2 regions of the Gluconobacter cerinus genome follow, and region 2 is predicted to be linked to the other one. Evidence: riboswitches for the same ligand, from Rfam matches in the RefSeq annotation. Region 2 holds a riboswitch; the other holds the start of a gene.

Region 1 (7,131 bases), 2.3 Mb from region 2:
ACTGTCGATCTGGAAATCCGGCTTCAGATCAATGCACTGCGTTGCAGACCCGTGCCCATAACTCGCCCAGCAGGATGCAATGCCACTATTGCGGGCAAACCCAAGATCTGCCGCCGTGTCACCAACCATTAGAAAATTCGATGCAGGAACTTCCGGGAACAACGGCCGCACACGGTCCGTCATAACGCGGGGGTCTGGCTTGTGCGGGTAGGCTGGTTCGGACGCAATCACATTGCTGATCCACCCACCAAGCCCGAAGCGCTCGATACTGGCATGAACAGTTGGAGCATGTTTGTTGCTGAGAATTACCAGCGTTGCCCCGTCAGCCTTAAGATCGTCGAGTACTGACTTCACCCCGTCAAACAGAACGGTCTCTTCCTGATCGGCTTTAGGGTAATATGCCCGATAGTGACGAACAAAAGCCTGTGCATCATCAACATCACTGTCGGGAACGATCGCCTGAAACAGCGTCTGAAGCGTCCCACCCTTTGACAGCTGATGCTTCAGGGCGTCTGATGAAGGGCCCTTGTAGCCGCTGGCTTCAAAGGCTTCCTTCAGGCTGCGAAGAATGGCCGGCTGCGTTTCCGCCAGAGTACCATCGTAGTCGAGAAGAACGATCGGGAATCTTGTCATTCCCTTTTGTCACCCCGTTTACGCAGGAAATCCAGCCCTCTCCGTTTCAGATCGGACGTCGCCCAAGAAGGCGGCAAAGGGCTGATGCTGTATCTGCATGATTCAACGTATAGAAATGGAATTGCTCCACCCCTTCAGCTTTAAGTGTCTGACAAAGCCGGTCTGCAATCGTGGCCGCGACAAACGCCCGCGCCTGGGGCGTTTCATCCAATCCATCGAACAGGTCGCGCATCCACTTCGGCACGTTTGCACCACACATATCGGCAAACTTCCAGGCCTGCGCAGCACTTCCAACCGGAAGAATACCCGGCACGATCGGCCGCTCGATTCCAATGGCCGCAGCGCGGTCCCGGAAGCGTAGAAATGTGTCCGCTTCGAAGAAGAACTGCGTCAAAGCCCGGTCCGCACCCGCATCAATCTTCGCTCGCAGATGCTCCAGATCCGACTGCGGGCTAAGCGCGGCAGGATGCGTTTCCGGATACGCCGCAACGGAAATTTCGAACGGCGCAATCTCCTTCAATCCGCGCACCAGATCCACAGCCCCCGCGTAGCCTTCCGGATGAGGCTCATAGACGCCCCCGGCTGACGGTGGCGGATCGCCACGCAGGGCCACAATGTGCTTCACACCCGCGTCCCAGTACGCTTGCGCCACAGCATTGACGTCTTCCTTGGAAGCCCCCACGCAGGTCAGATGCCCAGCCATTGGCGCGCCAGTTTCCCGAACCATGTCTTTAAGGGTGGCCAGGGTGCGGTCCCGTGTTGACCCACCTGCCCCATACGTCACGGACATGAACTGCGGACCAAAAGCAGCTAGCGTTTTTGCGTTTTCCAGCAGCGTGGCGGCTGCCTTTTCCGACTTTGCAGGAAAAAACTCGAACGAAATTGCGGGCAGAGGCCCTGTCTGTGCGGGCATCACGCCAGCTCCTTATTCAATAATTCAGCTTAGTTGGGGCGTTGGCCGAGCCAGAGTTTCACAGTCAGTTCGCCCTCAAGAGCCACTGGCTCTGCGGGAACTAGACCCGCAGCGCGAAACCACATCGCCATCTGCGCATCGGTGAACCCAAGCCGGACATGCGCATCCCGTGTGCGAAGTTCTTCCCGGTTATGGGAGGCAAAATCGATAATCAGCAATCGACCGTTGGCATCCAGAATACGCGCGGCTTCCGCAATCACAGCAGCCGGATGTTGCGCATAGTGCAGAACCTGATGCATGACCGCGACATCGGCTGAATGCTCCGGCAGCGGAAGGGCCTGAAAGTCCCCTTGCCGCAGATCAGCCTGCTCCAGACCAGCTTCCGCCAGTTTGGTACGCGCCAGCCGCAGCATGGCGGGACTGCGATCAAACCCGATGACTGTTTGAGCGCCGACCCCCAGCAGCTCCATCATGCGACCTGTTCCCGTGCCTATATCCACGAGCCGGCCGATCGGAGATGCTGAAAGCGTCTTTACGATCGCTGCTTCGACCTCCTGTTCGGACACATGCAAGGAACGCAATGCGTCCCATTCTGCTGCGTGGGTTTCAAACCAGTCTTCCGCCGCGAGCGCACGAACATCCCGAATGGCCTGCAAGCGAATACGATCCGCACGGATTTCCGCCGGTTCCCGCGCAGTCCATCGATCCAGCGCCATAAAGACAGGCTCCAGACGTTCCGGAACACCCAAAGTCAAAAAGACCCAACTTCCTTCCTTGCGGCGCTCAATCAATCCCGCATCTGCCAGGATCTTCACATGCCGTGACACGCGGGGCTGACTTTGCCCGAGCACCTGCGCCACCTCGCCGATGGACAGTTCCATCTCGCGCAGAAGGGCCAGAATCCGCAGACGGGTCATGTCTGCCAGTGCCTGGAAAATGATGAGGGCCTGTTCCATACGGATTTACATATAAGGAGTTCTTTATATGAGCAAGAGCTATTGACTCTTTTTCAGAACATGCGGCAGTCATAAGGCTTGTCATGGATCCATGTCGGATGTTCACGCATCCGGCTTGGCTAAGAGGGAAGCCGGTGCAAAGCCGGCGCTGCCCCCGCAACTGTCAGCGGCGAGTGCCGATTCCATACAGGCCACTGGGCGAAAGTCCGGGAAGGCGGAATCAGCGCGGAGACCCGTAAGCCAGGAGACCTGCCACGGCACATAACATCCTCCGGCGGGGCGTTCCGGACGGGTCACGCATGTCTCCACGCCGCACATTTCCTGTTCGGGGCGTGAACGATCCTGCATGCCCTGCGAGCGCACTGCCACGAACCTGTCGAGGCTTTCATGACCGTCCGCGTCGCAACTCTGGGCTTTCCGCGTATCGGCACCCGCCGTGAACTGAAAACCGCTCTTGAACAGTACTGGGCGGGAAATTCCTCCGCCGATGATCTACTTTCCACAGCCGCATCCCTTCGAGCGTCCGCCTGGCAGCGCCAGAAAGACCTCGGTGCCGAGATCATCCCTTCCAACGATTTTTCGCTTTACGATCATGTGCTGGATACATCCGCAATGGTCGGTGCTGTTCCTGCCATTTACGGCAACGTGCAGGGCAAGGTGGACTTGGGAACCTACTTCGCCATGTCCCGCGGCTCCCAGACGACATCCGAAGAGTGTGGCTGCGGTCATGCTCATGGCGCACCTCAGGACGTTCCTGCCGCCGAAATGACCAAGTGGTTTGACACGAACTACCATTACCTTGTCCCGCAATTCACAGCAGACCAGACGTTCCGCCTCGCCTCCACAAAAGCGGTGGACGAATATCGGGAAGCCAAGACGCTTGGGATTGAGACACGCCCTGTTCTGCTCGGTCCTGTCAGTTTCCTGCTTCTGGGAAAATGTGACGGCCCGGCGTTTGCTCGCCTTGATCTGCTCCCTGCCCTGCTACCCGTTTATGAACAGGTTCTGAAAACCCTCCAAGCAGAAGGCGCAGACTGGGTTCAGATTGACGAGCCGTGTCTTGTTCTGGATCTGCCGGACAATGCTGCCGCAGCTTTCAAAACGACCTACAACACTCTGACAGCCGCTGTTCCAGACCTCAAACTGATGCTCGCCACTTATTTCGGTGCGCTCGGAGACAATCAGGACATCGCCCTAAGCCTGCCAGTTCACGGCCTGCATGTAGATCTTGTCCGCGCTCCCGAGCAGCTTGCATCCATCCTGGAAAAAGCACGACCTGACCTACTGCTATCTCTCGGCGTAGTGGATGGGCGAAATATCTGGAAGGCCGACCTGAACGCGCTTCTGGACCATCTTGAACCGCTGGCGCGCCAGCGTGACCTGATCCTTGCGCCGTCCTGCTCTCTCCTCCACACACCGATTGATCTGGAACGGGAGACAGATCTGGACGCGGATGTGAAATCCTGGCTCGCATTCGCCGTTCAGAAAATTGAGGAGTTGCACACACTGGCGCGCGCGCTGAATGAAGGCCGGGGCGCTGTGCAAACCACTTTAGCCGAAAATGCTGCGGCGCTTCAGGCACGTCGCTCTTCCACAAAAATCAACAATCCTGCCGTTCAGGCACGCTCTGCAGATCGCAACCCAGCTCTCGCCCAGCGCCATTCACCCTTCCCCGCGCGCCGTCCGTTGCAACAGGCCAAACTCAAGCTGCCTTTGTATCCGACGACAACAATCGGTTCCTTCCCCCAGACACCTGAAGTCCGCAAAGCCCGTGCGGATCATGCACGAGGAGAGCTCTCTTCCGAGACTTACGACGCCTTCCTGCGGGAAGAAACCGCCCGGACCATCCGCTGGCAGGAAGAGATTGATCTTGATGTGCTGGTGCATGGCGAGTTTGAGCGCAATGACATGGTGCAATATTTCGGAGAGCAGCTTTCCGGCTTTGCGTTCACGAAGCACGCCTGGGTTCAGTCCTACGGATCTCGCTATGTCCGGCCCCCCATCATTTTCGGAGATGTGTCACGCCCAAAAGCCATGACGGTTGAGTGGTGGGAATACGCCCAATCCCTCACCAACCGCCCTGTGAAAGGCATGCTGACGGGGCCCGTCACGATCCTGAACTGGTCTTTCGTACGAGACGATCAGCCGCGTGCGGAAACATGCCGACAGATCGCTTTCGCGATCCGGGATGAAGTGTGCGATCTGGAAAAAGCCGGGTGCGGCATCATCCAGATTGATGAAGCCGCCTTGCGTGAAGGCCTGCCGCTCCGTCGCGCAGACTGGCAATCCTATCTGGACTGGGCCGTGGAGAGCTTCCGCATTTCAGCCTCGGGTGTGCAGGACGCCACACAGATCCACACCCATATGTGCTACTCGGAATTCAACGATATTATTGCCGCCATTGGCGCAATGGATGCGGATGTGATTTCGATTGAAACCGCCCGCTCCCGCATGGAACTACTCGATGCGTTCGCAGCCTATCGCTACCCTGCGGAAATCGGGCCGGGCGTTTACGATATCCATTCCCCACGCGTGCCGTCTGTCGAGGAAATGGTGGACCTGCTTCGGACAGCCAGCAAAGTCATCAGCCCGGATGCCCTTTGGGTCAATCCGGATTGCGGACTGAAAACCCGCCAATGGCCGGAGACGAAAGCTGCACTCATCAACATGGTTGCGGCAGCCCATTATATGCGCCCATAAACCAGCGAGTAGATGGGGTGGATCACCACCCCATCATACGCAATTACCAGATTTTGACGCGCTGATCCGGGGTCAGATAGAGCTTGTCACTCGGCTGTACATTCCAGGCTCTGTACCAGAGATCCACGTTGTGCATCGGGATGTTTACCCGAGCTTTCGGCGGCGAGTGCGGGTCGATAACAACCATCTGCTTCTCCGTGTCTGGACGAACCTTCTCACGCCAGACCTGTGCCCATCCCATGAACACGCGCTGATCGCCCGTCAGACCATCAATGACCGGAGCTGGCTTCCCATTCAGGGAGGCATGGTAAGCATCCAGCGCCAGTGTCAGCCCACCAAGATCGGCAATGTTTTCGCCCATCGTGAGCTTACCGTTCACATGCACGCCCGGCTGAACCTCGAACGCGTCATACTGCGCACCAAACCGATCTGCGAGCTTCTGAAAGCGCGCTTCGTCTTCCTTTGTCCACCAGTTCCGCAGACGCCCCTTGTCGTCGTACTTGCGGCCTTTGTCATCAAAAGAATGGGTCATTTCATGCCCGATGACACCACCGATCGCCCCGTAATTCACAGCCGGATCAGCCTTCGGGTTGAAGAACGGCGGCTGAAGGATCGCCGCAGGAAACACGACTTCCACAAAACGCGGATTGTTGTAGGCGTTCACCGTTGCGGGCGACATCAGCCACTCGTTGCGGTCAACAACCTTGTCGAGATGGCTTAACTGATAGTGCCAGTCGAAAGCGAAAGCGCGCTCGGCATTGCCGTACACATCGCCCTTCTTCACAACCAGATCGGAATAGTCCCGCCACTCATTCGGGTAACCCACCTGGATTTCAAAGCTGGCCAGCTTCTTCAGCGCGGCTTCACGCGTCTGCGCGCTCATCCATGTGTTGTGTTCGAGGCGGTTGTGGAAAGCCGCCTTCAGGTTACCCGTCAGCGTCTGCATGGCCGCACGATCCGAAGCCGGGAAATAGCGCTCCACGTAGATTTTGCCGAGCGCCATTTCCATGGCGGAACTCGTGAAATCCACACCACGCTTCCAACGCGCTGCCAGAGCAGGCTGGCCTGACATGGCCTTCACATAGGCGAAACGCGTTTGCACAAAAGCATCCGGCAAGAACGATGCAGCATTGCTCGCCGTATGGAACGCCTGCCAGGCGCGCAGCGTATTCAGATCCGTCTTTGCAATCAGGTCCGCTTCCGCCTTGATGGCGGAAGGTTCACCAACAATAACAACCCGCTGCGCCAGCCCGGCCTCAGGCACACCTGACGCCCGCAACCATGTCATCCAGTCAAAAGAGGGAACACTCTTGACCAGAGCTTCTACCGTCATCGGGTTGTAGGTCTTGTCCGGATCGCGGAGTTCCGTGCGCGCCCAATGAACTTTGGCAATCTCGGTTTCAAAAGCCACAATGTCTGCCGCTGACTTGGCGGGATCAGCCCAGTGAACAAGCGTCAGAAGCTTCGTAACATACGCCTGATAGGCCGCTTTCTTGGATGCAAATTCCGGCTTCAGATAATTGTCCCGATCCGGCATCCCGAGCCCGGCGTGATCGACACTGAGCGCATATTTCGTCGGATCTTTCGCATCCACATCCACGTCCAGCGCGAACGGCGATGATCCGAACGTATCGGACGACGCCCCACTAAACTGCGCAAATGCCTTCAGATCCGTAATTGTGTGGATGCTTGCGATTTCAGCATCCAGCGGCTTGGAACCCAAAGCTTCGACAGCCTTCTCATCCATGAAAGACGCATAATAGGTGCCCAGCTTCTCATCGATCGTCTGAGGCTGAGCGACCGGATGCGCGGACAGGTCTTTCAGAATGGACTGAATGCGCTGACGGGATGCTTCAGCCAGCGCGTTAAACGGGCCGTAGCTGCTCATATCCGACGGAATTTCGAGCGCTTTCAGGAAGCTGCCATTGG
Region 2 (7,131 bases):
AGAGACAGCGTAGAGGACAGGCGTCCTTTCCAGAAAGAACCCTTGGCGCCGATTTCTCCTTGTCTGGACTGACTCAGGCGTGAAAACTGGCCTTTATTAACCAGGAAGATATTGGAGCCCGGCGGATCTTCAGCCGTTGTGTACACGCCGTAGAGGCTGATGTTATCTGTCAGATCATAAACAGGGCCAATCCTGAAGTTGGCAGGATTGTAGTTCCCCTTGAAGCTGGTCGCAGGATTGAACGCACCGGACTGGCTATAATTCTGACGATCCAGTTTCAGCCAGTCATATCGAAATCCACCCACCACACGCAGATCGTCCCGCACCGTCAGGATGTCTTCCATGAAAATGCCTGCGTCCACCATGGTTGTGGGAGATTTCGTATACGGATATTCTCCCGCAAAACTCCCCACGGCCGTGCTTTCAGGGCTACTCAGAGAAACGCTGTCCGCATATGTCGCGTCCGGAAAACCACGATTCCGGATGAGCCGCACATAATACGCGTCTCCACCGACGACCAGACGGTTCTTCATTCCGAAAACATGAAAATCAAACTGACCATCCAGCGTGTCACCCACCTGATGCTGGTTCATATAAACATAGAACCGATCCCGGCCGACCCGACCGGGTGCAATGGCATTTCCCGCTGCGTCTGTCTGCCCGGCTGAACCGATATAGCTGTAGGATTCAGCGTTATTCCAGTTGCGCTTGGCGTAAAGGACATAGGTTTTATTGTGAAACGTCATGTTCTCCGTTGGCTGCCACGTCAGATGGAGCGTCGGGGTCACATTAACCGAGCCAGCTTTTGCATCCTTGGAATTGTAATAACGCCAGAGCGATGACCGGCTTACGCCTAACCCCTTGGAAGACGACAGCAGGCCGCCTACGCCATCATGGACCTGAGCCAGCGGGACCAAAGGGGTTCCGTAATATGTCGACAAGCGATCTGTCAGATAGTCGACGCCAAAGCGGGCTGTAAATTTCTTCGAAGGGTGCCAGAGCAACGTTGTCGTGAAATCGTTGCTGTGTGGGTCTGCGCCAGCAACGTATCCATCAGACGAGGTACGACTGAAATCACTTCGAATGGCCAAAGTGTCAGTAATGGGAACCGAACCGCCAACACCAGCATTCCATGTATTGAAACTGCCATAAGATACCAGAGCATTAGCATGCGGCCCATCAAACGCAGGGTCACGCGTTCGCATGTCCACCGTGCCCCCAACAGCGCCCTGCCCGTACAGAACAGACGACGGCCCCTTGAGAACCTGAACGCTCTCAAGATTGAAGCTGTTGAGCGGACGGTTCACCATCGTGGTCGGGCCGTAATAAATGCCATCTCGCAGGATCAGAACCTGATTTCCGCTGAAGCCGCGCATCATCATCTGCGCCGGACTTCCTGGAGATCCACCGGAAGAAACACCCGGTGCACTGTCTGCGGCGTCTTCAGCGTGCGCATAACCGCGCTGCTCCATCACGCTGCGCTGAATCACATTGATCGTCGCAGGATTATGTTGAACCGTCAGCCCAAGTCTGCCCCCGATAACAGCACTATCCTTCAGCGGCTGCGCCCGACCATGCGCCGTAATGTGTTCTTCTTTCGCTTTGGCCGCCGCCTTCCTGACGTCTTCTGTCTGGGCGAACGCAGGCTGAAAAACGGTCAATGCTGCGACGGGCAACACACCGACAAAACTGATTTTCCTCATGGATAACGCAAACTTCACTCAACAATGCGTCACTACGATGAGCAGGATGAACCATCCTGCTGCGTCAGGTGCACCCCGCCCTTTCGCTTCGTCCATGACCATTTTCGATGGCAGGTCTCCTGGCTTGCGGATCATCGGCAAATCGCGAGCCTTCCCAAGGCTGACGCCCCAGTGGCCGGGTTCATAGAACCCATCGTGATCAGCCTCACCGCTCACAGTTGCGGGGGCAGCCGCAGCATTTCACTGCGTTCCCTTTTCATCCCCTTCCGGGGAACCATCATTGAGCAGGGGCATAACCGAAACTCCCATATAGTCAAACACGTATGTTATAACATATCAATAACTGAAGTTATCAATTTGAACAATGGAGGCCCTTCGATCCTTGGAAGAGAAACCAAAACATGCCTAATCTCATGCTTCCCTACTCTGGACAGAAAGTGTCACAGGATGAAGCTCTGTCGTTTTGGTCCCTTGGATCAGGAAACACCCGGACTCATTGATGACACTGGCATGCTGCGAAGCCTCAAAGGGATTCTGCCTGATATTACGGCTGCCCACCTGTCTCCAGAGCAGCTTGACGCCTTACGGGCCATTAATCCGAGCACTCTCCCTGTCGTTTCAGAAGCACCACGCTACGGTATTCCGTTCTCAGGTGCCGGAAAGTATATCTGCATTGGCCTGAACTATCGGGATCATGCCGAGGAAGCAGGCCTTTCCCTCCCCTCAGAGCCAATCGTCTTCATGAAAGCCACCTCTGCCCTGACGGGACCGAACGATGGTATTCTGGTCCCCCGACATGCCACCACAGTGGATTGGGAAGTCGAACTCGCAGTCATTATTGGCACAAAAGCGTCCTACATCTCCCCCGAGAAGGCTTTGGAGCACGTGGCGGGATATTGTGTCGCCAATGATGTCTCTGAACGCTCATTTCAGATGCAGACAAGCCAGTGGGACAAAGGCAAAGGCTGCGATTCATTCGGGCCCCTGGGGCCATGGCTTGTGACGACCGATGAAATCGCCGATCCGCAAGCACTCTCCATGCGGTTAGATGTCAACGGACGCCGTCGGCAGACGGGGCATACCTCCAACATGATCTTTGACGTCCGCAGCATCATTTCACATGTCAGCCACTACATGACCCTGATGCCGGGCGATATCATTGCCACAGGAACACCTGCCGGCGTCGGAATGGGCATCAAGCCTCACCCAGTCTATCTCGAACCAGGGGATGTCGTAGAGTTGGAAATCGAAGGGCTTGGCATTCAAAGGCAGACCGTGAAGGCCAATTCTTAGCTGAATCGACAGGAAAACGTCTCTTACGAAGCGATTCTTAAAAAACACCCATTTTCATAATTATTTTTTTGTACGAACCACTTGCCCGCTCAACATCGCAGGAATGCTGCCTACAATGTAACAACTGCGAAGATGCGTGAATTAAAGATTGAAGTTTCTGAGAATGAATATCATTTGTAACTTTAGAAATACGGGAAAGTCAGCTGAAATTCTCGTGAAAATTCATTTTCCAGGAGGCAGTTAGCCCTTTCCATGAGACTTCCAGCGTCGAACGTTCCTCAACGTACACATCTAGGCCCAATGCTTTTTACAGCACTTTTGCTGTCAGGCACGTGGAATGGCGCCTTTGCCGCCACCACCGATGACGTATTTCCAGAAGCTCGTAAGAAATCAGCTTCAACGACCGGTCTTAAAGAGGAACGTTCCGCTTCATCAAAGTCGCAGAGCACACAACAGAAACACGCGTCACAAGAAGATGAGCCCCCCGGCAGCATTGAGCAGCTTCTGGTGCAGGGTCATCGCCGCAATGCCTCTACGGATGGTACCGGCACTTACACGGTTTCTGCGGTCTCCACGACGAAAATGCTCCTCAAACCGCTGGACGTTCCACAATCCATCTCGGTCCTCAGCAGCCAGCAGATGAAGGACCAGAACCTCAATACGGTTGATGCTGCGCTCAAACAGGTCGCGGGCGTGAACGTCAATATGTATGGTGACGGAACGGGCGGTTACACTGCCCGCGGCTTCACGCTACAGGCTCAGTATGACGGTGTTCCGTCCATGAGTGGGCTGACTTTAAGCCAGCAGTATGATCTGGCCATCTACGATCGTATTGAAGTTCTGCGTGGACCAGACGGCATGCTTCAAGGCTCCAGCACACCCGGCGGGAGTGTCAATTTCGTCCACAAGCGTCCGACTGATGACTTTCAGGGCAATGCTTCGTTCTCGGCTGGCTCATGGAACAATTACCATGCCACCCTTGATGTCGGCGGCCCTCTCGCGCACTCGAAAATTGTCTCAGCACGACTTGTCGTCGCAGGCACCGACCGCAACCAGTTCTACAACAATGCCTATGATCGTCGCTGGACGATTTATGGCGTTACAGATGTGCACTTAACGCGGCATGACACCCTGACAGTCTCCGTGACGTCTCAAAGTAACGATACAACCCGTTATATGGGGCTTCCCCGTGCCAGTAATGGCGCGGATCTGAACTTGCCGACGAGCACGTTGGTGGGGGCCAACTGGGGCAAATCCGAAGTCCCGATGACTGAAGTTGAGGCACAACTGGAGCATCTGTTCTCTCATGGCTGGCGCGGGCGCCTCAACTACCGTCACCGAACCGCAGCCACCACACTGCAATACGCTTATCTCAACGCGTATAACGCGTCCGCAAAGACTGGAAATTTCGTCGCAGCCAATACACGGTATGACGAGACGAATGATGGCCTGGACGCCTACGTCACCGGGCCGCTTCACCTCTTCGGGCAGAAACATGTTCTGATGATGGGAGCGAACTACGATCGCTATCTCTATGAAGGCGGCGGTGCCAGTGCAAACTCGCGGACCTACACGGCGCTCGCAGGTATCCCAATCAATGCGAACAATGCCATTCCGTCTCTGGCTCTCCCTACTATTACCAATCGCTACTGGGAGCCATCCACGCAGTGGGGCGTGTATGGTCAGGCACAGATCAAGCCTGTTTCACGCTTTTCCATCCTGATTGGTGGCCGGGTAAGCGGATATGTCAGCAAAACGCGTCGTATTTCCCCAACCGTTGGTGCCACCAGCACCGATATCGATCAGCAGGGCATCCTGACCCCTTACATCGGCGGCGTTCTGCACCTGTGGCCGAATGTCACGGCTTATGTCAGCTACGTTTCGACTTTCTCGCCTCAGTCTGCGTTTGATACCACCGGGCGCCTTGCGCCTGTCCGAGGCAATCAGCTCGAAGGTGGTATCAAGGGAGAGTTCTTCCACGGGCACCTGGGCATGACCCTGTCTGGCTACAAAATTATCCAGAAAAACGAAGCCATCTATAACGGCACCATCGGCGCCATCTGTGGGCCCGGTGGCGTGGATGACTGCTACGTCGCGACAGGCAAAACACGCAGCCAGGGTGCCGAAGCAGAGCTGATTGGCCGTCCTATTGAGGGCTGGGACATCAATGCCAGCTATACTTATAACGACAACCGGATCGTCAATAACGGTAGCGCCACACAGTCTGGCCTGACCTATGCTGGCAACTCGCCCAAGCATCTGTGGAAGCTCTGGACACACTACCGGTTCGAGCCATATCGCGGGGCACAAAAAAATGTCTGGAGTATCGGCGGCGGGTTCAACGCTCAAACGAGTACTTTCGGAACAAACCGTACCGTGACGCAGGACGGATACATCATTGGGTCCATCCAGGCTGGATACCAATGGAACAAGTATCTTTCCCTCTCCGCAACACTGAACAATATCGCCAACAAGCGATATTATCAGCGCCTGGGAAATCTTTACTACTACAACTACTACGGAGAGCCACGGAACTTCATGTTTACGCTCCGCTCTAATTTCTGAGGCAAATCTCAGCTGGCTTCATAAACTCTTTGATTATGCGCGGGGCTCCATAGATATGGATGTGCCGCGTTCAAAGCTTGGGGGGCCGTCTTCTCCGTATGCGTATCCGGGCCAATCGTGCCCGGGTCGGTCTGTCTGGCCCACAGCAGTATCATGATAAGCCCGGCGATCAGGATAATGATTGTCAGAAGAACCCAGCGTTTTTCCATGATTTTTGCTCCTTGTGGCAATCAGTCACGCTTTTTGGCTGGCCGTTTGGATCATAAATCGGAGCTGGACCCAAGGTTTCCGCTACACACAAGGAAATAACTCACTGACACCAGAACGGGACGTCCTTCGAAAAAGTCTTCCATCGCTTGGGAAGTTTCTTAAGGATCTTTTTCCGCTCCCGATGCGCCATGTGAACAATCGCATCTCCTGCTTCGGCGAGGTCCGGCCTTTCTTTTATCGCCTGCCTGACCAGAGCCTCTGCCGTTGCTGCATCGTTGAAACGACCAAACAGGTCCTGCAAATCCTTGCAATGGCCCATATAAGTTTCAACGCGGCTCCCCTTATACAAAGGAAGAATGCTCTCAATACTATAGCGCAGCCCCTTCAGAGATTTACGGACGTCATGCAACTGGCGGTCTGACAGGTGCCCGATGTGATGACCCCGATGCTGGACTTTACGCGCCATTCGATCGAGCAGAACAGGGGCATGGTCTTCCAAAAGCGCGTCAGCAGTCTCGGCTCCGAAAAGAGCTGCCGGGTCTTCCGTGCTGTGTCCAAGAGAAAGTAACGTAGACGTTATGCTCGGATCAGTCAGTTTCTGTCGCATCTCCGCCAGTGCAGACACTCGCTTTTCTTTGGCTAACTGAACGAATTCACTCGCAATATCCCCGCTCACATAAGCCGGTAGAATTTCGGTCTGAAAAACATCCCAGTCTCGAACATTGCCGAGAAACCGTCCAATCTGCTGAAAAACTGACATCTCATTCGCTAACGCTCCTTTAGGGAACAGAGGGCGAAAAGCTTTCAGGATCGTTCGAAGCCGTCTGACGGCAACGCGCATCTCATGCACAGCATCGACGCTCCCGTGTTCAGCCGCAGGCTGCGCAGCAAGAAATACCGTCAGAAAAGCACGAACAGACTGGCTCCACCCTTTCCCAACCGTCATATCTACCGCGAAAGGTAGCGCCGATTGAACTGTGACATCCTCATCATACTGTCCAAGCGCCAGCCGCACTCCCCTCATGGGAAGCGTCTCGCCCGTCAGCCATATGGGAAGATCACTTAAAGTCTGTGCAAACGCATACAGATCTCGCGCTTCACCGCTCAGGAGCGTCAAATCCAGTGCACAAACAGCTTCCGCCTGCTCTCCAGCCTGAACTGACCCGCGAGACAGAGTCACCTTGAGGCTGCTGGTACCAACCTCTGCCTCCCCCTGTAACTGCCAAAAATCTGTGCGGTATGTTGGAAGAACTATGCCTGACAAATCGAGTTTTTCAGCTCCAGTCCCTTCGAGCAGCTTGATATCTGGACGTAATCCTCTCCGGGACCAGACCCATTGTTCAGGACGCGTCATGTTGGG

The links. Region 2 has a riboswitch for cobalamin ahead of M2305_RS14910 (TonB-dependent receptor). Riboswitches for the same ligand answer to the same signal wherever they lie in the genome.
Region 1: another riboswitch for cobalamin. It lies ahead of metE (5-methyltetrahydropteroyltriglutamate--homocysteine S-methyltransferase); the one in region 2 lies ahead of M2305_RS14910 (TonB-dependent receptor).

The regions. Positions count from the first base shown of each region.
Region 1 is NZ_JAOQNM010000001.1:951,950-959,080, forward strand. It holds gene M2305_RS04445 (HAD family hydrolase) at 1-633, opposite strand, end outside; gene metF (methylenetetrahydrofolate reductase [NAD(P)H]) at 680-1,546, opposite strand; gene M2305_RS04455 (ArsR/SmtB family transcription factor) at 1,576-2,502, opposite strand; cobalamin riboswitch at 2,570-2,773, shown strand; gene metE (5-methyltetrahydropteroyltriglutamate--homocysteine S-methyltransferase) at 2,890-5,202, shown strand; gene M2305_RS04465 (M13 family metallopeptidase) at 5,246-7,131, opposite strand, start outside.
Region 2 is NZ_JAOQNM010000001.1:3,235,653-3,242,783, forward strand. It holds gene M2305_RS14910 (TonB-dependent receptor) at 1-1,703, opposite strand, end outside; cobalamin riboswitch at 1,796-1,997, opposite strand; gene M2305_RS14915 (fumarylacetoacetate hydrolase family protein) at 2,151-2,996, shown strand; gene M2305_RS14920 (TonB-dependent siderophore receptor) at 3,297-5,561, shown strand; gene M2305_RS14925 (hypothetical protein) at 5,570-5,770, opposite strand; gene M2305_RS14930 (CHAD domain-containing protein) at 5,872-7,131, opposite strand, start outside.